DNA from 4 places in the Glutamicibacter endophyticus genome. Region 4 is predicted to be linked to each of the others. Evidence: riboswitches for the same ligand, from Rfam matches in the RefSeq annotation. Region 4 holds a riboswitch; each other region holds the start of a gene.
The links. A riboswitch is a leader RNA that binds a small molecule or an ion and turns the genes downstream of it on or off. The one in region 4 is predicted to bind thiamine pyrophosphate.

Region 1: it holds a riboswitch for thiamine pyrophosphate, as region 4 does, so the genes downstream of both, ACJD00_RS12520 (ECF transporter S component) here and thiC (phosphomethylpyrimidine synthase ThiC) in region 4, are expected to answer to the same signal.
Region 2: it holds a riboswitch for thiamine pyrophosphate, as region 4 does, so the genes downstream of both, thiM (hydroxyethylthiazole kinase) here and thiC (phosphomethylpyrimidine synthase ThiC) in region 4, are expected to answer to the same signal.
Region 3: it holds a riboswitch for thiamine pyrophosphate, as region 4 does, so the genes downstream of both, thiO (glycine oxidase ThiO) here and thiC (phosphomethylpyrimidine synthase ThiC) in region 4, are expected to answer to the same signal.

The regions. Positions count from the first base shown of each region.
Region 1 is NZ_CP174200.1:2,686,467-2,692,235, reverse strand. Features, by position in the region: gene ACJD00_RS12545 (Na+/H+ antiporter subunit D) at 1-1,586, shown strand, start outside; gene ACJD00_RS12540 (Na+/H+ antiporter subunit E) at 1,603-2,226, shown strand; gene ACJD00_RS12535 (monovalent cation/H+ antiporter complex subunit F) at 2,223-2,492, shown strand; gene mnhG (monovalent cation/H(+) antiporter subunit G) at 2,492-2,878, shown strand; gene ACJD00_RS12525 (DUF4235 domain-containing protein) at 2,901-3,152, opposite strand; TPP riboswitch at 3,229-3,351, shown strand; gene ACJD00_RS12520 (ECF transporter S component) at 3,430-4,053, shown strand; gene ACJD00_RS12515 (ATP-binding cassette domain-containing protein) at 4,050-5,769, shown strand, end outside.
Region 2 is NZ_CP174200.1:54,501-60,269, forward strand. Features, by position in the region: gene thiD (bifunctional hydroxymethylpyrimidine kinase/phosphomethylpyrimidine kinase) at 1-1,171, opposite strand, end outside; gene thiE (thiamine phosphate synthase) at 1,168-1,809, opposite strand; gene thiM (hydroxyethylthiazole kinase) at 1,821-2,606, opposite strand; TPP riboswitch at 2,596-2,690, opposite strand; gene ACJD00_RS00300 (GntR family transcriptional regulator) at 2,726-3,088, opposite strand; gene ACJD00_RS00305 (hypothetical protein) at 3,085-4,686, opposite strand; gene ACJD00_RS00310 (aldehyde dehydrogenase family protein) at 4,782-5,769, shown strand, end outside.
Region 3 is NZ_CP174200.1:2,365,077-2,370,845, forward strand. Features, by position in the region: gene ACJD00_RS10965 (thiazole synthase) at 1-167, opposite strand, end outside; gene thiS (sulfur carrier protein ThiS) at 170-415, opposite strand; gene thiO (glycine oxidase ThiO) at 416-1,543, opposite strand; TPP riboswitch at 1,540-1,650, opposite strand; gene ACJD00_RS10980 (GNAT family N-acetyltransferase) at 1,731-2,747, shown strand; gene ACJD00_RS10985 (mechanosensitive ion channel) at 2,833-4,053, opposite strand; gene ACJD00_RS10990 (YnfA family protein) at 4,290-4,628, opposite strand; gene ACJD00_RS10995 (OsmC family protein) at 4,646-5,086, opposite strand; gene ACJD00_RS11000 (NAD-dependent epimerase/dehydratase family protein) at 5,083-5,769, opposite strand, start outside.
Region 4 is NZ_CP174200.1:3,371,557-3,377,325, forward strand. Features, by position in the region: gene ACJD00_RS15690 (acetyl/propionyl/methylcrotonyl-CoA carboxylase subunit alpha) at 1-1,200, shown strand, start outside; gene ACJD00_RS15695 (MaoC family dehydratase) at 1,197-1,700, shown strand; gene ACJD00_RS15700 (HpcH/HpaI aldolase/citrate lyase family protein) at 1,697-2,521, shown strand; gene ACJD00_RS15705 (hypothetical protein) at 2,534-3,643, opposite strand; TPP riboswitch at 3,763-3,872, shown strand; gene thiC (phosphomethylpyrimidine synthase ThiC) at 3,869-5,611, shown strand.

The DNA of each region.
Region 1 (5,769 bases), 690 kb from region 4:
CCCCGCTGGCCGTCGTGCTACCGATTTTCGGCGCCGGCGCCGCCTTCTTGGTGCGCCGGAAGATTCGCCAACAGCGCGCCATCACCATCGGCATCCTCGCCGTCACCATGTTTCTGGAGGCCGGGATGCTGGCCGCCACCTGGAATGGCGAAACCTATGCGGTGCATATTGGTGGATGGGACGCTCCCTTCGGCATCGCCCTGATGGTCGATGGCTTCTCAAGCTTCATGCTCTTGGTGTCCACGCTGGTGTCGATGGCGGTGCTCCTCTACGCCACGAGCCAGGGTATCGCCGATGGTGACGAGCAAGGCCCGGTGTCGATCTTTCACCCGACCTACCTGATTCTGCTGGCGGGGGTGTCGAATGCCTTCATGGCCGGGGATCTGTTCAACCTCTATGTTGGCTTCGAAATCCTGCTGACCGCCAGTTATGTGTTGTTGACCCTTGGGGGCACCGCCGAGCGGATCCGTGCCGGTGTCACCTACGTGGTGGTATCGGTCGTTTCCTCGGTTTTGTTCCTCACGGCCATCGCCATGGTCTATGCGGCAACCGGTACGGTGAACCTGGCTGATTTGGCGGTGAAACTTCCCGAACTAGACGAAGGTCCCCGGCTGATCCTGCACTCTTTGCTGCTGATCGCTTTCGGCATTAAGGCGGCGGTTTTCCCGCTCTCCTTGTGGCTACCTGACTCCTACCCGACCGCCCCGGCGCCGGTAACCGCGGTATTCGCCGGATTGCTGACCAAGGTCGGCGTCTACGCGATTGTGCGTTGCGAAACGCTCCTATTCCCGGGAGGGGCGCTGAATCAGGCGCTACTGGTGGTCGCCGCCTTGACCATGGTGGTCGGTATCCTCGGTGCCCTGGCGCAGACGGACTTCAAACGTATGTTGTCCTTCACCCTGACCAGCCACATTGGTTATTTGATTTTTGGTGTTGCGGTGGGCACCGAATTGGCCGTCGCCGCAACGATCTACTACGTCGGGCACCACATCATTGTGCAGACCTCACTGTTCATGGTGGCGGGGCTGATTGAACGTCGTGCCGGCAGCGCCAACGTGCGCAAGCTGGGTTCGCTGGCGAAGATTTCTCCGGCGTTGACCGTCTTGTTCTTCATCCCGGCGATCAACCTCGGCGGCATTCCACCATTGTCGGGCTTCCTTGGGAAGCTTGGACTTCTGCATGCCGCGGTGGAGACCGGGGGAGCGCTGAATTGGCTGGTGATCGCCGCTGGTTTGCTCACCAGCCTGCTGACCCTACTGGCCATTATTCGCGTGTGGGCCCGTGTGTTCTGGCGACGTGCCGCCGATGCCGAGGAGCCCACCGAGTCACTGGTGGCCGAAGCCAAGGAGATCAGCGACCTGACCTTCCAGGGTGGCGCCGAGCGCCCACAGTTGGGCTCGACCAAGGCGCGGGAAGTCGAAGCCAACGCCCTGCCGTGGGGAATGCGTTGGGCAACTGCCTCACTGGTGGTCGCGGGATTGGCCCTGACGGTTTTCGCCTCACAGGTTTTCGCATTCTGCCAGCGCGTCGCCGCAGAACTGCTGGCACGTGAACCGTACATCACCTCGATCTTGACCGGGCAGTAGGAAGGGAGTGGGAACCATGGAGACTCCGAATAGCAAAGATCAACGCATCGATGATGCGCTCGATCCCGTTGGCATACGTCACCGTGCCACCCTGCGCGAAGAATGGCCGCTACTGATCCTGCTGGTGTTGGTGTGGGGTGCTCTCTGGCGAGATTTTTCGCCGGGGAATCTGCTCTTCGGTGCGCTTATCGCGGTGCTGATCACCACGCTCTTCCCCTTGCCCCCGGTGGTGCTGCCGGGACGCTTGAACCTTTGGTACTGCCTCAAACTGTTCGTGTGGTTCATTGGTGAAGTGGTAGCCGCCAGCGTCCATGTTGCGTACCTGGCCCTGTTCAAGGGGCGGGCGACTCGTAGCTCGTTGATCGCGGTACCGCTGCGCACCGAGTCGGATCTGATCGTGATGACCGTGGGGCATGTGCTCACCCTGATCCCCGGGTCCTTCGTCGTTGACGTGGACCGACGCAGCTCCACGTTGTATCTGCACTACGCGGATACCGAGGATGAGCAGGCCGTGGAGCGGGCGCGAACCCAGATTCGCGATATCGAACGCCGATTGATCATGGCCATAGGCAGTAAGAGCGAGTACGAGGCAATCAAAGCCGAGTGCGGACCGAAGTTTTCGGCGAGGAAGGCACAATGATGACCGAGATAGTGATGTGGGTATGCGGCTCGGTGTTATCGGTCGCCTTGATCCTATGCGTCATTCGCGTGGCGAAAGGCCCCTCGATCCTCGACCGAGTGTTGGCCTTGGACGTGATGCTTTTGATCGTTTCGGCCGCGGTCTGCCTGGAAATGTATTACAACCGGCACCTGGATAACGTGCTTTTCGTCGTGGTCGCGTGCACGGTGGGCTTCATCGGTTCGGTGACCGTCTCACGCTATGTAACCGATCAGAGGAACGCCTGATGGACGCCTTTCTGGATGTGCTCGCTGCCGTCTTCCTAATCATTGGTTGTCTGCTGTCTTTGGTGGCTGGTATCGGTTTAATGACCTTCCCCGACTTGCTCACCCGCTTGCATGCCGCGACCAAACCACAGGTACTGGGGTTTCTGCTGATCTTCATTGCCCTGGCCATCCACCTACGCTCCTGGGCCGTGGTGCCCGTGCTGGCCTTGGCCTGGGGGATGCAGTTGCTGACCGCACCGGTCTCCGCCCATATGATCGGCCGCTCGGGCTACCGCACGAAGCACGTGAGTCACAAGTCGATCTATAGTGATGAGCTCGCCGCAGCGATCCGCGCGGTTGAAGCCGAACAGCGGCATGACCAAGGCCCGCCACCGGAACAGCAGTGACGGGCCTTAGGCTACGTAAAAACTACTTCTTCGTGAGCTTCGACAGCGCCTTATTTGCGCCGCGGTCGGCGATCACCTGAATGACTGCGGCCACCGCTGCGGAGAATACGGCAAAGGAGATTGCCTGACGCATCGTGGCCTCGGCCTGCGCATCCTTTCCGCGTGGGGCATCGTTGCCGGTGAAACCCTTCCAGGTGCGATCCACCAGCTTCGTGGCCAGTGCACCGGCACCGAGTGAAACCAACATGGTGACGATTTTAGAAACGGCGTTCATCGTGCTCCCTCTTGTTCATATCCGGTCCTCTGCTTACCCGTCTCCAGCTTACCTGCGCTAAGCTTGGGGCGCAGAACCATTCCGACAGGGGAGCGCCATGTCCTTTAACAAGGACCAAAGGCGCTGAGAGTGCGATAGATCGCAGACCCTCGAACCTGCTCCGGCTAATACCGGCGAAGGAAGTCGAGCATCTCGGATGCGGAAACCCGTTTCGGCCCATTTAATAGGACGCGCGGTTTGCGTACATCCCCCCTCCTTATCTCAGGAGGAGACCATCATGAGTACTTCAGCAATTAAGCCCCGTGCCAGTTGGCGCGTGGTAGATATCGTCATCGCCTCGGCCATCGCAGTGGCTTCCGGTGTGGTTTTTTGGGCGTGGAACGCGAGCTACGGCTTTGTATCCCTAGGCTTCGTCGCCTTCCCGCCAGCCGCCGCCTTCGTTTCGGGCATGTGGCTTTTCCCGGCAGCCCTGGGCGCCTTGATTATCCGCAAGCCCGGTGCCGCTTTGTACTGTGAAATGCTGGCCGCAATCATCTCGGCCTTGCTGGGTTCCCAATGGGGACTGACCGTCCTGCTCTCCGGGCTCGTACAGGGTCTGGGCGCCGAAGTAGTCTTCGCGGCCGTGCGCTACCGGAAATTCACCCTGCCCGTGGCACTTATTGCCGGGTTGATGTCCGGATTCTTTGGAGGGTTCACCGAGGCCTACGTACTGGCCTACTACGAGGCCTACACCCCGTTCATGAAGTTCTTCCACGTACTGGCCATGTCGATCTCCGGCATGATCATCGCTGGACTATTGCCATGGCTGGCCACTCGTGGCTTGGCCCGCACCGGTGCGTTGGGTGCGCTGGCTAGTCGTCGAGCGCACCTGGAAGGGGCCTGGCGGGGACAGAGTCGATGAGTGCCGGGCTGGGGGAACAGCGTCCTGCGACGGTGCGCACCCAAGCCTTGGCCGTCTCTGCCGAGAACTTCGGGTGGCGTCATGCCGAACGTGAGCAGCCCGCACTTCAAGGCCTCAACCTTAGTATTCCCGCAGGGCAGAAGGTGCTGCTGCTCGGGCCCTCGGGGGCCGGAAAGTCCACGCTGCTCTATGCCCTGGCCGGCATCCTCGAAGTCGATGAACTGAGCGAAGCCACTGGGTCCTTGCGGGTGGGAGGCCAGGATGTCTTTACCGCCAAGCAACCGGTCGGGCTCATGCAACAGGACCCGGAAACGCAGATTGTGCAATCACGGGTTGTCGACGATGTTGCGTTCGGCGCCGAAAATCTTGGCATGGACCCGGAACTCATTCGCGAACGGATCACCCCGGCGCTGCAGGCCGTGGGCTTGGGCGCCCTCGACGGGGAGCACCGCACCGCCCATCTCTCCGGTGGACAAAAACAGCGCCTAGCGCTCGCCGGGATCTTGGCCATGGAGCCGGGGTTGATGCTGCTGGACGAACCCACGGCCAATATCGACCCCGAGGGTGTGCCCGCCCTACGCGATGCGGTACTTTCGGCCGCCGAGAGTACCGGCGCTACGTTGATCGTGGTGGAGCATCGGCTCGAGGCTTGGGCCGATGCGGTAGACCGCGTGGTGGTGCTGGCCCCCGGAGGCGGCGTTGCCCACGATGTTGACCCGCAGGCACTGTTCAGCGACCGGCAGTTGCGCGCCGAGCTGAGCGCTGCCGGCCTCTGGGTGCCGGGCATCGTCCCGGAGACCACCGTGTTTGCCGGCACCCCGGGGGTGGAGCTATTGCATGCGCAAGATCTCGTTGCCGCGCGCTCGGCGCAGGCACCGAAGACCGCCGCAGTGGATCTGCAGATTCGGGCCGGAGCTGCCTACTGTATTCGAGGAGCCAACGGAGCCGGGAAATCCACCCTGGCGCTGACCCTCGGAGGGCTGCTCGAGCCTTCCAGCGGCACCTTGCGAGCCAGCGAGGACCTTGCCGGGGAACTTTCCGAGCAACCCTTTAGCTGGAAGGCCGGAAAGCTCATTGCGCGCATTGGAACGGTGTTCCAAGAGCCCGAGCACCAGTTCGTCACGCAGAGCGTGCGTGAAGAGCTGGAGTTTGCCCCGCGCCGGGCCCACGCCGCCGATCCCGCGGCGCCGGCCTTCGACGAAGAGCGGATCGCCGCCCGAGTTGATCAGTTGCTGCGCCGCTTGCGCCTCGAAGACCTCGCGGAGGCGAATCCCTTCACCCTCTCCGGTGGGGAGAAACGTCGGCTGTCGGTTGCCACCGTGCTGGCCGCCGACCCGCAGGTGCTGATCCTCGATGAGCCCACCTTTGGACAGGACGCCAATACTTGGCGAGAACTGGTGCAGCTACTCATCGAGGCTCTCGAAGCCGGCACCGCGGTCATTGCGGTAACCCACGATGAGCAGTTCTCCGCGGCCCTAGCCTCCCAAGAATTGCAGTTGCCGGCGCCACGTGAAACTTCTGAGGCCACCGGACGGCCGGGCCCAATGCTCGATGCGCCGTTGGGGGAGTCATGGTTGGCCGGTATCAATCCGCTGGCGAAGCTTGCCGCGGTGGCTGCCGCCACCCTGCCGTTGGTGTCCACCATGGACTGGGTCTCTGCCTCTGTGATTATTGTGGCGACCCTGGTGGCACTCCCGCTGGCCGGACTGCGCCTGC
Region 2 (5,769 bases), 200 kb from region 4:
CGATCAGCTCGGAATAGTTGGCGGTGCAGCTGCTGAGGTGGTTGACGTAGTTCAGCGTGGTTTCCGACGGGGTATCGCTGAAGTGCGGCAGGAAGCCGCGGTGCAGTTCCATTTCCCCGTCGAGGATGCCCGTGCAACCGATGGCCCAGAAGCGTTGGGCCTCGATGTCGCTGGAGATCTCACTGGCGCGGGCCAGTACCTTGGCGTAGGTGCGCAGGTAGAGGGCATCTTGGTTGATGTAGTAGTCGAAGTCCGCGCGCGGTAACGTGCCATTGGCGAGCTGGCGGATGAACTCAAGGTCGTCAATCTGCGCCCGAATATCCGCGATACGCTCCCACCATTCGAGCATCGGATCGCCCGGCTGCGAACCGGCGGCGCGGTGCAGCGCGCCGAGGTGATCCACCGGGCCGTGCCCGGAGCCGACCTGCAGGCTCGCCGCCCCTGAGATGGCTTCGGCGAGGTAGCTTTTGGCCATCTCCAACGCCTGCGACCAGTCGGATGTCGCGGCGTAGTAGGTGGCCAGCGCGGAGGAAAGTGTACACCCGGTTCCATGCGTGTGAGTTGTATCTATGCGCGGAGAAGAATATTCGGCGAGAACGCCATAGGCCCCTACAAGGGCATCCGGGCAGCTACTGGAGTTCAGATGGCCACCCTTGGCCACGACGAGCACATCGTGGCGATCGGCCAGCTGCCGCGCAAGCTCAATAACTTCTTCCCACCGCTCTGGGACGGGTTGGCCGCTGAGAGCGGCCAGCTCGTCGATATTCGGGGTCAGCACCGTGGCGCGGGGAAGCAATTGTTGCAATGCCGCCGTGGCGTCCGCGTCGAGTAGCGAGTCTCCGCTGGTGGCGATCATAACCGGGTCGAGCACCACCGGCACCTCGATGTGAGCCAGCCAGTCGGCAACCTGCGCGATGACTGCGGCATTGGAGAGCATCCCGATTTTCACCGCATCGATCCGCACGTCCTCGCTGACCGCACGGAGCTGCTCACCGACGAACTCTGGCTCGATGGCATGGACAGACCGTACACCTTGGGTGTTCTGGGCGGTCAGTGCGGTAATGACGCTCATGCCGTAGCCGCCGCAGGCGGCGATGGTTTTCAGGTCGGCTTGGATCCCGGCGCCGCCCGAGGGGTCGGATCCGGCAATAGAGAGAATATTCAGGCTCATCGGGCGGACTCCCAAGCGTCGATCAGTTCACGGGTTGCGGTTTCGGGGCTTTGTGCGGCGCAGATTGCGCGAACCACGGCCATGCCGGCGGCTCCGCCTTGACGCAGGGCGCTGGCGTCCTGCGCGGTCAGGGCGCCGATGGCGACGCAGGGAAGATCTACCCGACCGGCAGCACGCAGGAAGCCATCGATCCCAATAGGTGTTGGGTGGTCTTTTTTGGTTGGTGTGGCTCGGATGGCTCCGACGCCCAGATAGTCGATGGCCTGCGCATCACGCGCGGCTTGGGCCAGCTGATCGTCGGAGGAGGCGCTGAGCCCGATAATGCCTTCGCCAATCAGCGTGCGGGCCACCCGAACCGGAAGATCCTTCTGCCCGATGTGGATACCGGTGACCGCGGCACCCGCCGCACGGGCGGCCAAATAGACGTCGATCCGGTCGTTGATCAGCAGTTCGGCTTTGCCCTCGGTCAGTTCGGCGGCCGCGATGGCCAGCTCATAGAATTCCCGCGCGGTTTCCTCTTTCGCGCGCAATTGCACCCACTGAATGCCACCGGCGACCGCCTGCGCGATCACTTCAAGGGTGCTATGCGGGGTGCAGCTTGCCGTATTTGCCACTAAGTAGGGGCCAAGTTCACGCATTCAACAGTCCTCTAATGCTTCTCATGTCGTACGAAGTCGATGTCACTGGGCGTTACCTCGCCCAGCTCATCTAGAAAATTCACTGCAAAGCTTCCAGGTCCGCGGGAACGCGACCACGCACGTTCGGCGGCTAGTCCATACCAAGCGTGGGCGGACACGGCCGCTTCAAAGACCTCGTCGCTGGCGGCGACCATGGCGGCCGTGAAGGCTCCGAGGGCACACCCGCCGCCGGTAACCTTGGTCAGCGCCAAACCATCGGTATGAACGAGGGTGATGCGGTGGGCCTCGATGATGGCATCGGCCGGACCGGATATGGCAACGACGCTGCCGTAGCGGCGCGCTAGGTCGGTCCCGGCATCCATTGCGGCCGTGACGCTGTCGGTGGAATCAACGCCGCGGCCGGCGGATTCAAAGCCGGCCAGTGCGAGGATCTCCGAGGCATTGCCGCGGATCAGGGTGGGCCGAGCTGGCAGCAGGCTGCGGGCAAAATCGGTGCGCTCGCCAAGGGCACCGACGGCCACCGGATCAAGAATCCATGGGGTGTTTGCCTCGTTGGCCCCGGCAACCGCCTGCTCCATGGCGCGCATTTGTTCGGTGGTCGGGGTGCCGAGGTTGACCAACACCGCGGAGGCCACCTTGGCAAATTCGCGGGCTTCCCCGGGCAGATTGGTCATCGCGGGGGCCGCGCCAGCGGCCAGCAATACATTTGCCGTGAAGTTGCTGACCACCACGTTGGTTAGACAGAACACCAAGGGTTGTTGCGCGCGCATGCGTTCGGCAACGACAGATAGTCTCATGCGACATCCCTCCGCTAGTTTGACCTAGTTCAGGTTCAACGGGTCTCATCTCAGTCGGCGGCGCCGACACCCCGTGTCACTCGATGCGAGCGTACGTAACCTCGCGGCAGATCACAAATTCATGACCGGCGCCGAATAAGCGCGATCAGTGTGGTCTCATCGACGCCTTGGGCTCGTGCCAAGGCAAGTAGGTCATCCACGGCCTGCAGGATATCCCGCTCCATATGCGGTTTAGCGTGACCGGCGGCCACCACCGTGCCGGCCCGTCGCCGTGACTGCACCAGGCCTTGAGCCTCGAGTTCCTTATAGGCGCGCGCGACGGTGCCGGTTGCCACGCCTAGATCGGTGGCCAGCGCGCGAACCGTGGGGAGTCTGCTCCCCTCGGGTAGCTCGCCTAAGGCGATGAAGGTGGCGACCTGGCTACGGATCTGCTCGTAGGGAGGTAACGCAGCATCCAGGTCCACGGTAATCTTGGCGCTCATCGAATCCCTACAGAGCTGGATCTCTGCATCTTGGGGGTTGCCGGGCGCTGCAAGGCCAGCACGGCGGGTGCAAAGCAGATCACCACGCCGACTAATCCGAAATCGTTCAACAGTTGATACCCCAGTAGCAACATGGACACGATGGCCCCGGTCACCACGCGGAGCGAGCGGAATTCCAGAACCTGCCGGTACCAGATTTCTTGCTGCGCGGTGACGTTCCAGGGGATCTTTGTTGCACGGATGAGCGCACAGAAACCCGCATATGCCGCGACAAGCGCGCTAACTAAGACGAGCGGGATCCACCAGGTAGGGGTGACAAAGCCCCACAACATATCTAGCGGGGGATTTAGCAGGAAGTAGAGGGTTACTGCCACAGCAATTCCGGCGCTGATATAGGTCCATCGGGGCAAGGGGGCCGATGGCCTGGCCAGATGCCCCAGAGTTCGCGTCCGAATGATCATGTAGAGCAGGTACGCGGCGTTGATCAGTAGATACAAGAAGGCTACTGCCGTGATGAGGAGCAAAATAGCCGTGGTGCGTTCAGCCGTGGGCATGCTTGCAGGTCCGGTGCTCGGCAACATCTGCCAGAAGGCGGCGGCTACCAGTAGAGCCAGCGTAGCGCTCATGTACTGCACCGCGAATAGTTGTTCACGCAGCCGTCCGAAGGGGGAGATTGCCTGGCGGCGGCGCGCCTCGAAGTTCGTTGGTGGGCGCCAGAGCAACATGCCGAAGGAGATGGCCAGGACGGCGTAGTTCGCCGTTTCGTCCCAGCGGCCGGCAACGCTCTCGAGCCGATCCATATAGTCGATTCCGCCGCCGAGCCCGTCGAGGAACTCTGTAGACCGGTCGTAGAGCCACCGCGCCTTGTAGTGCAAGGCCTGAGCGGCGGTCGTGGCCAGAAGCACGGTCACGGTGCGATACAGCCGGTTGAGCCAGGTGATGCGCAGCAGCCGATTATCGTGTTCGGTGATTCCCTCCAGTGGCTTGCGGCGCAAGATGACCAGTGTGGCGATCAGTGCAACCACCAGAAGCGCCACGAGACTCAATAGCAGGTAGGGCAGCAGCTCCGCGGAATCGCGTAGGCCGGGCTGGGCCGAGTGGGTGATGGAGTAGTTTTCTCCATCGCCCTCGGTGATTTCGGGTCGGGGCGCTAGGCCCGGGACATCACGCACGCTGTGCAGGGCGACGAGGCCGGCGGCAAAGACGCTGAGCATCACCGCAACCAGGGTTTTGGGGATCAAACCCGAGAGCGTGCGTGGTTCGAGGGAAGCGGTGCGTTGCGGAGCAAGCTTGCGGGGCCAGGTGAATTGCCCGGCGAAGTAAAGAAAAGCCACCCACAGTGCGGGGGTGGTGGCAACTCCCACGGCCTCGGGTATACCCAGTGGCTGAGATTCATGCAGTTGGATGCTTTGCAGCGCGTCAAGCGAATTCGCTGAAGTGCTGGCAAAGAAGCCGATCGTTGCGCACCAGAAGGCGTGCCGTCTGGCTAGCTCCAGACGATCTGTGTTCCTTCCCGTCGCTAAGCCGCGCAGAATCACATAGAAAATCAATGCGGCAACGGCAAAGCTACCCAACTGAGCGCTCAAGGGATTAGTCATGGATCCACCTTTCCCCAATTAATGTATCAACAGTTTGATACAAAAGACAGGTTGCCGTCCGCGCGAAGCCCGTCCGGTGCCGTACTCTCATGTTTATGGGCTTGTTTACCTCTACTCCGCTTCCCGAACCGGTGGGCGATCACGCCCCGCCGGTCGATGAACATCCGGCGCGCATCCAGCAGGTCATCGCGAGTTTGCGCCAAGCCTCGGACGCTCGGATCACCCACCCGCGACGCTTCCGTGCACAACAACTGCGCGGCTTGGAAAAGATGCTTCAGGAGCGCGAGGTTGATTTCCTCAGCGCCCTCGAGCAAGACCTTGGCAAAAGCGTCACCGAAGCGAAGTTCACCGAGATTGATGTGGTCAAATCCGAGATTGACTACGCGCAGCGGCATCTTTCCGAGTGGATGGACTCAAGCACCGTCAAGGTTCCGTTGCCGCTGCAGCCAGCCATGGCCAAGGTGGAACCGCGGCCCCTTGGGGTCGTGCTCATCATCGGGCCGTGGAACTACCCCTTGCAGTTGGTGTTGGCGCCGTTGGTAGCTGCTATCGCCGCCGGCAATGCGGCGCTGATCAAACCTTCGGAGGTCGCCCCCGCCACGAGCGGGGCACTGGCCAAATTCTTGCCGCTCTACCTCGATCCGCGGGTCTACGCCGTGTGCGAGGGTGGCAGTGATACGGCCAGCGAACTACTGAGCGCGCGCTGGGATCATATTTTCTTTACCGGCGGCGAGAAGGTTGCACGTATCGTGGCCGCCGCCGCGGCACAACATCTCACGCCCACCACCCTTGAGCTCGGTGGTAAGTGCCCGACCGTAGTGGATAACCACCTGCTGCCCACGGCCAAGCGCATCGCCTACGCGAAGTTCATGAATGCCGGACAGACCTGCGTGGCCCCGGATTATGTCCTGTCCATCGGGGATACCGACGCGTTGGTGGATCGCTTGGGCAAGGCGATCACCTCCTTCTACGGCAAGGAGCCGCTCGCACACCCGGATCTCGGGCGTATTGTGAGCGATCGTCATTTCCAGCGCCTGCGAGGACTATTGTCGATGGGCACCGTGGCCCACGGTGGCACCTTCG
Region 3 (5,769 bases), 1.0 Mb from region 4:
GCGAAATGCCGGATGGCCACGGTGGTGATCTCGGTGCCGGAGGCCTGAAGCGCCTGTTCGACACTGGCCAGCGAACTGGCCCCGCCGGTGCCGAGGATGAGCCGCGAGCTAAACTGCTGCCCGTCGATTTCAAACGTGTCGGTAGCCAAGTGGTCGATGGTGCTCATGATTAGCCTCCTTGGGCTGCGGTGACGATATCGAGGCGGTCCCCGGCACAGAGTGCGTAGCTGGCCCACTTGCCGCGCGGAAGCACCGCGCCGTTCACGGCGAGGGCGACCCCGAGGCGGCTGCCGTCCACGGCACGCCCGTCCTCGCCCAGTGCACGTGAGGTGTGCGTGGCGATCAGGTCGCGGGCGGTGCTGCCGGCTGGCACGCTGTGCGCCTGGTTGTTCAGCTGGATGTCGATGCTGTGCATTTAGGTTGCCTCCACGGGTTGGGCTGGCAGGTGGCCGCCGGTGAAGCGGCTCAGGGACAGGGTGGTTTGTTGCGCGGCGGGCAGCTGCCCGCCGGTGGCGAGGGTGGCGGTGGCCTTGGCGGCGAAGGGAGTCAGTAGAATCCCGTGCCGGAAGTAGCCGGTGGAAACCACCAGGCCCTGCTCGACGCGTTCGATAATGGGGACGTCGTCCTCGGTGCCGGGCCGGGCCCGGGCGATCACCTCCAACAGCGAGGCGTCGGCCACCCCGGGCACCAGGCGCCGGGCATCGTCGAGCAGGGTGTGCAGCGCCCCAATATTGACCTCGGCGCGGCCGTCTTCGCGGCTGCTGGCCCCGAGCACCAGCGAACCGTCGCGGCGTGGCACCAGGTAGACCGGGCGGCGGTTGACGATCCCGCGCACCGTGTGCTCGATCAGCGGCCGTCCGCCGTGCGGGCGCAGCCGCACAATGTCGCCGTACACCGGACGCAGCGGTAGCTCCGGGGCACCGGCCAGCGCACCGAGTCCGGTGGCTAATACCACGCAGTGGCCTTCAACCACTCGCCCCGAGGCGAGGCGTACCCCGCTGATCGTTCCGGCCTCGCGGAGCACCTCGATGGCCTGCTCGCGGACCAGCTCGGCGTGCAGGTAGCGCAGCAGGATAGCGGTCAGCGAGCGTGGGTCGACCTGATGATCGTCGGCAAAGCGCATGGCCCCGGCAATATTGGCCGCCAACGCCGGTTCGGCCGCCCGGGCCTGCGAACCCAGCAGCCGTTCGGTGCGCAGCCCCAGGGATTGTTGCAAGGATTCGAGTTCGTTCAAGGCCTGCCGGTCGGCGGCCTCGGCGGCCACCACGAGTGTCGCGTTATCCCGGTAGTCCGGGCGCTCTCCGGTGATCGCCTCGATGCGGTCGATGAACTGAGGGTAGTCGGCGGCGGCCTGCACCATCAACGGGTGCAGGGTGTGTTGGCCCCAGACGGTTTCGGCGGCCGGGGCAAGCATGCCGGCGGCGGCGTGGCTGGCCCCACCGGCCGGGTCGGGGTCGATCACATTGACCGTATGCCCGGCTGTTTTGAGTTCGAAGGCGGTGGCGAGGCCGATGATTCCGGCGCCCACGACGAGAATATGCACGACGGCACACTTCCTTCCTACGGCGGCATCACCCGCATCAGGTCTGGCGGTCGGCGTTCGGCCCTCTCAGCCCACGTTCCAATCGGTGGGCTCCCGCGAAGTTGTTGCGATTATAAGCATGAGCCCGCTCACTAAGCGAAATTCCATGACGTGAGCATTTAGCCTCGCGGCGTGATCTACTGTGATCATGCAGCACACGGATTTTCCGCAGATTCTCGACCCCGCCGCTCCCCTCGTCGAGCACCTGACCGCCAGTGAGGCACGGCTACTGGATCCGGCCGTGCGGCACGACGAAAAGTCCCTGCGCGAGCTGCTGCACCCGCACTTCACCGAGGTCGGCGTCTCGGGCACCAGCTATGATTTCGCCGCCATCGTGGCCCTGCTGCAAGCTGAGCCCGCCGCCGACGCCGGACCTGGGGTCCCCGGCAAAGTGCTTGCACCGCAGCTGTGTTTGCTGGCCCCACAGACCGCGCTGCTGCGCTGGCGTTCCGAGACCGGCTCGGTACCTGCCCACCGCAGTTCGCTGTGGCAAAAGCACGAGGGCGAATGGCGTTTGCTCTTTCATCAGGGTACGGCGACCAGCGAGCCGCTACCCGCAGCCGCCGCAGAGCTAGAGCAACCTAATGCCGACGACGCACCACGTTCTACCGCGGCACACCCCGCCGCACCACACGACGGCATCTTCCTGCGCCCCCTCGAACCGGAGGACGCACAGGCGGTGTTGGCGGCCTTTGATTCGGACGCCGCGGCCATGGCTCGGCAAGGTCAGGTGACCACCATGGCCGAAGCCGAGCAGTATGTGGCCCGGCTGCTGGATCCGGCCAACCTTCAGCTCCCACTGGCCATCGCCACCGAAGACGGGCTGGCCGGTTTGGTCAGCGCCGGGATCGATGCCACCAATAACAACGCCTGGGTCTGGTACTGGATGCACGCCGCGTACCGGGGTCGCGGTGTGGTCAGCGCGGCGCTGCGCACCTTGGCTCGGGTACTTTTCGACACGCACGGGATCCACCGCCTCGAGTTGGGGCTGCGCGTGAATAATCCGGGCTCGCGGCGGGTGGCCGAACGGGCCGGGTTCATCTGCGAGGGCCGCGAGCGCGGCAAGTTCCTCATCGACGGGCAACGCGTGGATACCCTGATGTACTCCCGGCTGGCCAGTGACCCGCGGCCGCTCTCGGCCCGCGAACTGCCGTTGCACCAGTAATCCCCGGGCAAAGGCAAGGGGACCGCCCACCATGTGGTGGGCGATCCCCCGATAGTGCCGATCGTCGGTTGATCGAGCCTGAGCTTTAGCGGAACGGATCGGTATCCGGCAGGTCGGTACCCGTAGGTCCGTTCTCCTCGCCCAGCTTGGACTTGGCCAGCACCTTGGCCGCTGCGTCGCGTCCACCGAGGCCGAAGGCCAGTGCCGCGGCCAGCGCCGCACCGATGACTACCGCGCCGAAAGCCATATTCACGATCGAATCGGCCAGGCCCATGTAGCGCAGGCCCATGGCCACGAACAGGGCGATCGCGGTGTAGCGCACGATCTTCGAGGCGGTGCCGTCGGCCATGAACTTGCTGATCACGTTGGCCACGACGAAACCGGCGGCGATGATCAGGCCGCCGAAGAGCACCCGGCCACCCAGCGCCAGCACCTCGTTGAGGATGTTGGTGATCGCCGGGAAGTTCAGCATCTGTGCGGCCATCACACCGAAGAAGAGCACAATGGCGATGCGCACGATGGTGGCGATAATGCCCGAGGCGCTCTGCCCCTCCGGCACGATGCCCCAGCCGGCGACGGCCCGGTCGGTGCCCACCCCGTGCAGGGTGGATTCGAGCAGCTGCCCAACGAACTTGGCGATCATAATACCGATGGCCAGCAGCACCAGTGCCATCAGCACCTGTGGGATGGCGGCCAGTACCAGTTCGAGCATGCGCTGTGCAGGACCGGAGATAGCTTCCAGACCCAGCACCTGCAGGGCGGCAATGGCCACGACCAGCAAGATCAGAGCAAATAGAACGTTAGCCAAGACGTCGACGATCTTGCCTTGGGCCTCGCGGCTGGCGGCCTCATCGAGCTCCTCGCGGTCCTTGGAGAATTTCTTGACCAGGGCGGAGAAGTCGACGGTCGATAGCGCGGTGACAACCAGCTGTCGGACGATATTGGCGATGACGTAACCGATAAAGAAGATGAAGCCCGCACCAATAAGGTTCGGGATAAAGGCCATAACCCCTGTGAGCAGGTTCTGCACCGGGGATAGTACCTCAGTCAACGAGAACAGCTGCAGGATGGCCACCAAGCCGAACAACCAAACGATCAGGCTCGCGACCTTGCCAAGTGACTGGCCTAGTTGCGCTCCGTCGTTGCCTTGTTTCTGAAGGAATTTCACCCTGGTCACTAGCTTGCCGATGGCCCATTTGATGATCTTGGCCAATAGCCAGGTGACGAGGAGAATAATCAGCGCGGTGACAACCCTTTGTGTCAACAGCGCCCAATCGATGTTGCCGAAAACGTTCTGAGTTTGCATCACTGCTCCTTAAACGTGGGGACACCTTGACCCTACGACGAGGAGTCCGCCCTGACTAGGGCGGAATACTGAGCGCGAACGACGCAATACACGGTGCGAACTCAACCCAAGCGCGAAATCCGTGGCAAATATTGGCAAAATCCACGATCTACGAGGAACATCCCCGGAAATCGCTACGGATCCATGTTCATGAAACTTTCAGCAAGGAGCCATGGAGGCTTTTCACCCAGCGAAGATTAGCCTCGTGGCGAGTACATAATGACGCCGACGCCCACAAGGCAAATGGCGGCGCCGATGAGGTCAAACCGGTCCGGGCGGTAGCCATCGAGCACCGCACCCCACGCCAGCGAGCCGACGATAAACTCCCCGCCATAGGCCGCGAGGATACGTCCGAAATTCGCATCCGGCTGCAGGGTGGCCACCACGCCATAGAGACCCAGCAGCACCACCCCGCCCCCGACCCAGAGCAGGCCGCGGTGCTCGCGCAGCCCTTGCCACACCAGCCAGGCCCCGCCGATTTCGGCGAGCGCGGCCAGTGCGAACAGGGCCACCGATCGAAGCACCTCGGAATTCATTGCGCTACGCTTTCGGGCTACGCCTGATCGGTTTCGACGATGCTCCGCACGCTCGCGCCGTGCTCCACGGTGCGCGAAACGGTGCAGTACTTGTCGTGGGAGAGCTTCACGATGCGCTCGACCATACCCCGGGCCTTGCGGCCGTCCTCGGTATCCGGGAACTTCAGGTCAAAGGACATGGTGATGTCCTCCATTTTGCTGGCCCCATCTTCGGTCACCTTGTACCCGCTGGCGGCCACCTCGAACTTCTCCGGTTCGGTGCGGCGGGTGGTCGCCACATCCACGTCAATGGCCGAGCAGCCGGCTATGGCGGCCAACAGTAGCTCCACCGGGGTCAGCAGCCCCTCCCCTTGACCGAATTCGACGCTGGCACCGGTTTCGGCGCTGGTCGCCCGGTAGCGGCAGGATTCGGTGCGTTCGACGCTCACTTCACGAAGGGATCGGGTATTTTCACTCATGCTCCCATCCTCCCATGAAGCGCCCCGGCACGCTGGGAATCCAGCACCCATTGCACCTCCTCGGCCACGAGCGACAAGCTATCCGCCGGGCGATACCCCAGCTCTTTCGCGGCGCTGGTATCCAGCTCGAACGGGTGGGCCGAGGCAAAGGGATTAGCGAGAGTGGACGGACCATCTCCGGCCTCTTGCACCTCCCCTGTGTAGCCCACCGTGTGCGCGATCCGCTCAAAAACCGCGCGGGCCGTCACCGGGTGGGCATCGGCCGCATTCAGCACGCGCGACGCGGGGTGAGCGGCAACGAGTTCGAGCAGTTGGGCCACGTTGGCCGCCGCAGTCAGCGACTGCACCGACTCCAAACTCGACACCCGAAGCTCAGGCGGGTTTCCTTGCATGGCTTCGACGATCCCAGCGGTGCGTGCGTTGCGGGCCCAGGCTCCGTGCACCTTTCCCGGGCGCAGCACGCTAACCGGCACCCCGCTCTCCAGAACCCGTAGCTCCATGGCGCGTTTGCACGGGGCGTAGCCCTCTCGGGTGAACGGGTCCAGATCCCGTGCGCCGGGAGCGACGCAGGACTGGGATTCGGGTACCGGCCCGGCAAACTCGGGTGGCTGCTCGGCGTTGACATGTCGTCCCTCCGCGTCGGTGTAGACGGCACGCGAGGAGATCACCGCACTCGAGGTGCA
Region 4 (5,769 bases):
ACCGGGGCGGGCACCGTCGAATTTCTGGTCAGCGACGATCGGCCCGAAGACTTCTACTTCATGGAGATGAACACCCGCTTGCAGGTGGAGCATCCGGTCACCGAGGCGGCCATCGAGGTGGCCGGAGCCCCGATCGACCTGGTGGCCTGGCAGGTGCGCATCGCTGCCGGCGAGCGCCTGGACTTCACTCAGGACCAGGTGGCCTTTGTCGGCCACGCCGTCGAGGCGCGGGTCTACGCCGAGGATCCACAGGCCGGTTTTCTGCCCTCCGCCGGGCGGATTCTGGCGCTGAACGAACCGACCGGGCCGGGAATCCGCGTGGATTCCTCCTTGTGCGAGGGCGGGATCGTGGGCACCGACTACGACCCCATGCTGGCCAAGGTGATTGCCGCGGCGGACACTCGCGCCCAGGCCCTGGCACGACTGGACCGGGCGCTGGGTGAAATGCTGATCCTCGGGGTGCGCAGCAACCTGTACTACCTGCGCGCACTGCTGGCCAACGATGAGGTGCAGGCCGGGCGGCTGGATACCGGGCTGATCGAGCGCACCCTGGAATCCTTGCAGCCCGGAGCACCGGAGGCGGCGGAGGTCGTACTGGTCGCGGCCTGGGTCCACGCCCAGCGCAACATCGGCGACGGCCTCTTCCAGGCGGCCGACGGCTGGCGGCTGGGCGCGCAGGCGCTACCTGCCACGGTTCATCTGGCGTTGGACGAACAAAACTACCGGGTGCAGTTGAGCCCGGACGGGCACGCGGTGCTCCACCCCGAGGGCGCCGAACCCAGCGAGCACCACGTTGACGGCCCCGCACAGCGTTTGACGGTCGACGGCCGCACCCGGCCGGTGCACATCGTGCGCGAGGGCTCGCAACTATGGGTCCGCGCCGGAAGCCACACCCGCAATTGGCGGGTGCTCAGCCGGTCCGAGCGGCTGGCCGAACGACTGGCCGGTCTCAACCGCGAGGGCACCAGCAACGGGCAACTGACCGCCCCGATGCCGGGCACCGTGGTGGCGGTGGGCGCCGCCGAGGGGCATCAGGTCTCCCCCGGCGACCTGGTGGCCACCATCGAGGCAATGAAAATGGAGCACCAGCTCACCGCCCCGATCGCCGGGGTGCTGCGCCGAAGCCCGCTTGCGGTCGGCGACCTCGTCACCGCCGGTCAACTCATCGCAACCGTCGAACCAGTGGAAGAGCAGTCATGAGCCAGAGAATCGAACAGCGCGGACGCTACCTCGACGAGCTGGAAAGCGGCACCGTTTACGTGCACCGCCCGGGACGTACCCTCACCGAGGCCGATAACGTCCTGTTCACCACGCTGACCATGAACACGCAGGGGCTGCATTTGGATGAGGCCTTCGCCAGCGCCCAACCCTTTGGGCGGCGACTGGTCAATTCCATGCTCACCCTCAGTACGATGGTCGGCCAGTCGGTGGCACAACTGACCGAGGGGACCATTGTGGCGCAACTGGGGCTCAGCGACATTTCCTTCCCGCACCCGATGTTCCACGGAGACACCCTCTACACCGAGACCGAAATCCTCTCCGTCCGGCCCTCCTCGTCGCGGCCCGGGCAGGGCATTGCCACGATGCGCCATACCGGCTATAACCAAGAGGGAACCATCGTGGCAACCGCCAGCCGCAGCTGCCTGATGTGGACCCGCGCCGCCCACGAAGCGGCCAAAGCTCAGGAGCGTAGCCGATGACACATGCAAAATACTCCACGGGGCCGGCCCTCTTATTCTGCCCGGCCAACCGTCCCGAGCGCTTCGCCAAGGCGGCCGAACGCGCCGATACGGTGATCCTCGATCTGGAGGACGCGGTCGGTGAACAGGAAAAGGACGCCGCCCGGCAGGCGCTGATCGATCACCCGCTGAATCCCGAACGCACCATCGTGCGCATCAACCCGGTGATCAGCGGACATTTCCCCGCCGACCTGCGGGCCCTGACGCAGACCGAGTACCGCACCCTGATGCTGGCCAAAACCGAGGACGGTGCGGTGCCCGCCGCGCTGCCGGACTATCGGGTCATCGCCCTATGCGAGACCGCGCGCGGGATCGCCAATATCGCGGCCATCGCCGCCACCAACAACGTGGTGGGTCTGATGTGGGGCGCCGAGGACCTGATCGCCTCGCTCGGCGGCACCAGCTCCCGCGGCACCGACGGCAGCTACCGTCAGATCGCCCGCTATGCCCGCGCCCAGGTGCTGATACATGCCGCCGCGCACGGCAAGGCCGCGATCGATTCGGTGTACCTGGACATTCCCGACACCTCCGGCTTGCTTGCCGAGGCGCAGGATGCCCGCGCCAGCGGCTTCACCGCCAAGGCCTGCATCCACCCAAGCCAGGTTCCGGTCATTCGGCGGGCCTACTACCCCGATGCGCAGGAGGCCGCCGCGGCCTCGCGCATCCTGCGCGCCGCCACCGAGAATTCCGGGGTGTTCAGCTTCGAGGGGCAGATGATCGACGAACCGGTGCTGCGGCAGGCCCGCGCCACGCTGGCCGCCTGGGAGGCCGGGGAACAGTAGGCTCGACCCCGCCTATTCGGCGGCCTCGATGAGGCTTTCGGCCTCGCTGACCCCGGCGGAAATGACCGGCAGCAACCGTTCATCGACCTCGTAGGAATCGCCTGCGGCGCTCAACAGCCCAAAACCGGCCAGTGAGGCCAACGCGGCCTGCGCCTCGGGCAATACCACGTCGAATAGCTTCGGGCCCACGCTGCGTCGCAGCGGCTCAAACTCCGCATCCTTGCCGGTCACCGCGGTGACCAGCAGGTTCCGCAAGATCAAGTAGTGCGCCTCGTCGCGCTCGCTGAGGTCCTGATGCGGCAACAGGTGGCTTTGCACGCAGCCCACCGCCATCTCGAAGAGCACCTGGGCGCTGTCGCCGGCCTCCCCCTCGGTCAGGCTGGCGAAGGCCGCCTCATCGCGCACGACGAGTTCTTCGCCGGGTTCCACCACGGACATCACCGCGGCGTTCCAGACATGGGCGAAAACCTCCGGAGCCGGCGCATCACCGCTGGTAGTGGCCGGATCAACACCCACCGAACGCATGATCCGTTCCCGGGCCGGGCTGTCGTCGCGGGTGAATTCATCGAGGTGCACACCCTCACCGAGCGCCAGCGCGAGGTCCTTGACCTTCGTGTACAGGTCGGTGCCGCGCAGCAACTGCACCAGCTCCGCGTCATCCTCGGCGAACCCGGTCAGCGCGGATTCGAGGATCTCCTGCAGCGCTTCGAGCTCTTCCTGCGGACCCTCCCACAGACCGCGGGCGGCGAGATACTGCAGGTAGTCGATCCACGCCCCGAAAATTGGCTCGACCTCCACCCCTTCGGGCAGCGACACCAAGAATTCGGCGAATACCTCGCCGAACAGTTCCGGGTCGATGGCGCGCAGATGAGCGTTGCCGGCCGCCTGAGCGTATTCGCCGCCCACGGACTTCACGACATCTAGCTGCATCTCGGCCACCTGCTGCGCCTGCGACTCGTCGAAGCCCGGCGCTTGTTCGCGCACCCACAGGGCATAGTCATCACGTAGCGCGTCGAGCGCGATTCCTGCCTGCAACCGGTGCACGCTACGCCCCCGCGGAGCCGACTTGGCGGGGTTTCCCGCTCCGGCGTTCTTCTTACCCTGGCGTTTCTTGCCGGCCATGAGCCATCCTTGCTGATCGAGCGGAACTACGTCCCGTTAAGCCTACGTGCTCGCGCTGGCCACCGCGCGCCCGGACCGACACCAACTTGCCAGGCACCGCCCCGAACGTGTTAGCGTAATCGCGACCACACGGGTGTCCGTAAGCACGGGCTGAGATCGAACTGTAGCTGTTCGAGACCGTCGAACCTGTCCGGGTAATGCCGGCGAAGGAAGTGAGCTCATTCCATGAATGAATTTCAGCAGCACCCTGCCCATTCTCTGTCCTATCTCGAGGAGGGTGACCTGCGCGTTCCGGTCACCGAAATCGAGTTGGCCGATTCCCCCGATGGGCGAAGCAATCCCCCGTTGCAGGTGTACCGCACCTGTGGCCCCGGTAGCGACCCGGTACAGGGACTGCCACCCTTCCGCGAACAGTGGATCCGGGGACGCGGCGACGTTGAGGACTATGCCGGGCGCGGGCGCAACTTGCTCGACGACGGCAAGTCCGCGCTACGCCGCGGCACCGCCAGCGAGGAGTGGGCCGGGCGGCGCCCCACCCCGTTGCGTGCCACCGGTGAGCAGCGCGTCACCCAGATGCACTATGCGCGCCGCGGGCTGATCACCGAGGAGATGCGCTATGTGGCCCTGCGCGAGGGCTGCGATGTGGAGAAGGTACGTAGCGAGTTGGCCGCCGGCCGGGCCATCATTCCGGCCAATATCAACCACCCGGAAGCGGAGCCGATGATCATCGGCCGCGCCTTCCTGGTCAAGATCAACGCCAATATCGGTAACTCGGCGGTGACCAGCTCCATCGCCGAAGAAGTTTCGAAGCTGCAGTGGGCCACCGCGTGGGGGGCCGACACCGTAATGGATCTGTCCACCGGTGATGATATCCACACCACGCGCGAGTGGATCCTGCGCAATTCCCCGGTGCCCATCGGCACCGTGCCGATCTATCAGGCGCTGGAGAAGGTCAACGGCGAGGCTAACGCGCTGACCTGGGAGATTTTCCGCGACACCGTCATTGAGCAATGCGAGCAGGGCGTGGACTACATGACCATTCACGCCGGGGTGCTCTTGCGCTACATCCCGCTCACGGCCGATCGTGTCACCGGGATCGTCTCGCGCGGCGGGTCGATTATGGCCGGCTGGTGCCTGGCCCACCACAAGGAGAATTTCCTCTACGAGCACTTCGACGAGCTGTGCGAGATCTTCGCCAAGTACGACGTGGCCTTCTCCCTCGGCGACGGGCTACGCCCCGGCTCCATCGCGGACGCCAACGACGCAGCACAATTCGCCGAACTCGATACGCTGGCCGAACTGACCAAACGCGCCTGGAAGTACGACGTGCAGGTCATGGTCGAGGGACCCGGTCACATCCCGCTGCACCTGGTCCGCGAGAATGTGGAACGCCAGCAGGAACTGTGTGATGGTGCCCCGTTCTACACGCTGGGCCCGCTGGTCACCGATATCGCTCCAGGTTATGACCACATCACCAGCGCCATTGGCGCCACCGAGATAGCCCGCTACGGCACCGCCATGCTCTGCTATGTCACCCCCAAGGAGCACCTGGGGTTGCCGAACCGCGACGACGTGAAGACGGGTGTGATCACCTACAAGATCGCCGCCCACGCCGCAGATCTGGCCAAGGGCCACCCCATGGCCCAGGCACGCGACGACGCGCTGAGCAAGGCTCGCTTCGAGTTCCGCTGGAACGATCAGTTCTCGCTCTCGCTCGATCCGGTCACCGCCCAGGAATTCCACGATGAAACCCTGCCCGCCGAACCGGCGAAAACCGCGCACTTCTGCTCCATGTGCGGGCCGAAGTTCTGCTCGATGCGCATCAGCCAGGACATCCGCAATGAGTACGGTACGGCCGCCGAACAGCAGGCGCTGGTCGGAATGGCAGAAAAATCGGCTGAATTCCTCGCGTCCGGCGGAAAGGTTTATGTCAGCGCCGAAATTCCGGTGGGTGAGCCAAGTAGCTAGACAGGATTATCGGCTAGTTTCCTCCAATCCCAAAGGATTAGCACAGACTCGAGCCCTATAGTCATAAGTACCTCATGAAGGTGCGAGTGATGATCGACTGATGGCCCCGGTAGTTACCGGGGCCATCAGTCGTTAAGCCATCGCTCCCCGCCGGGTCA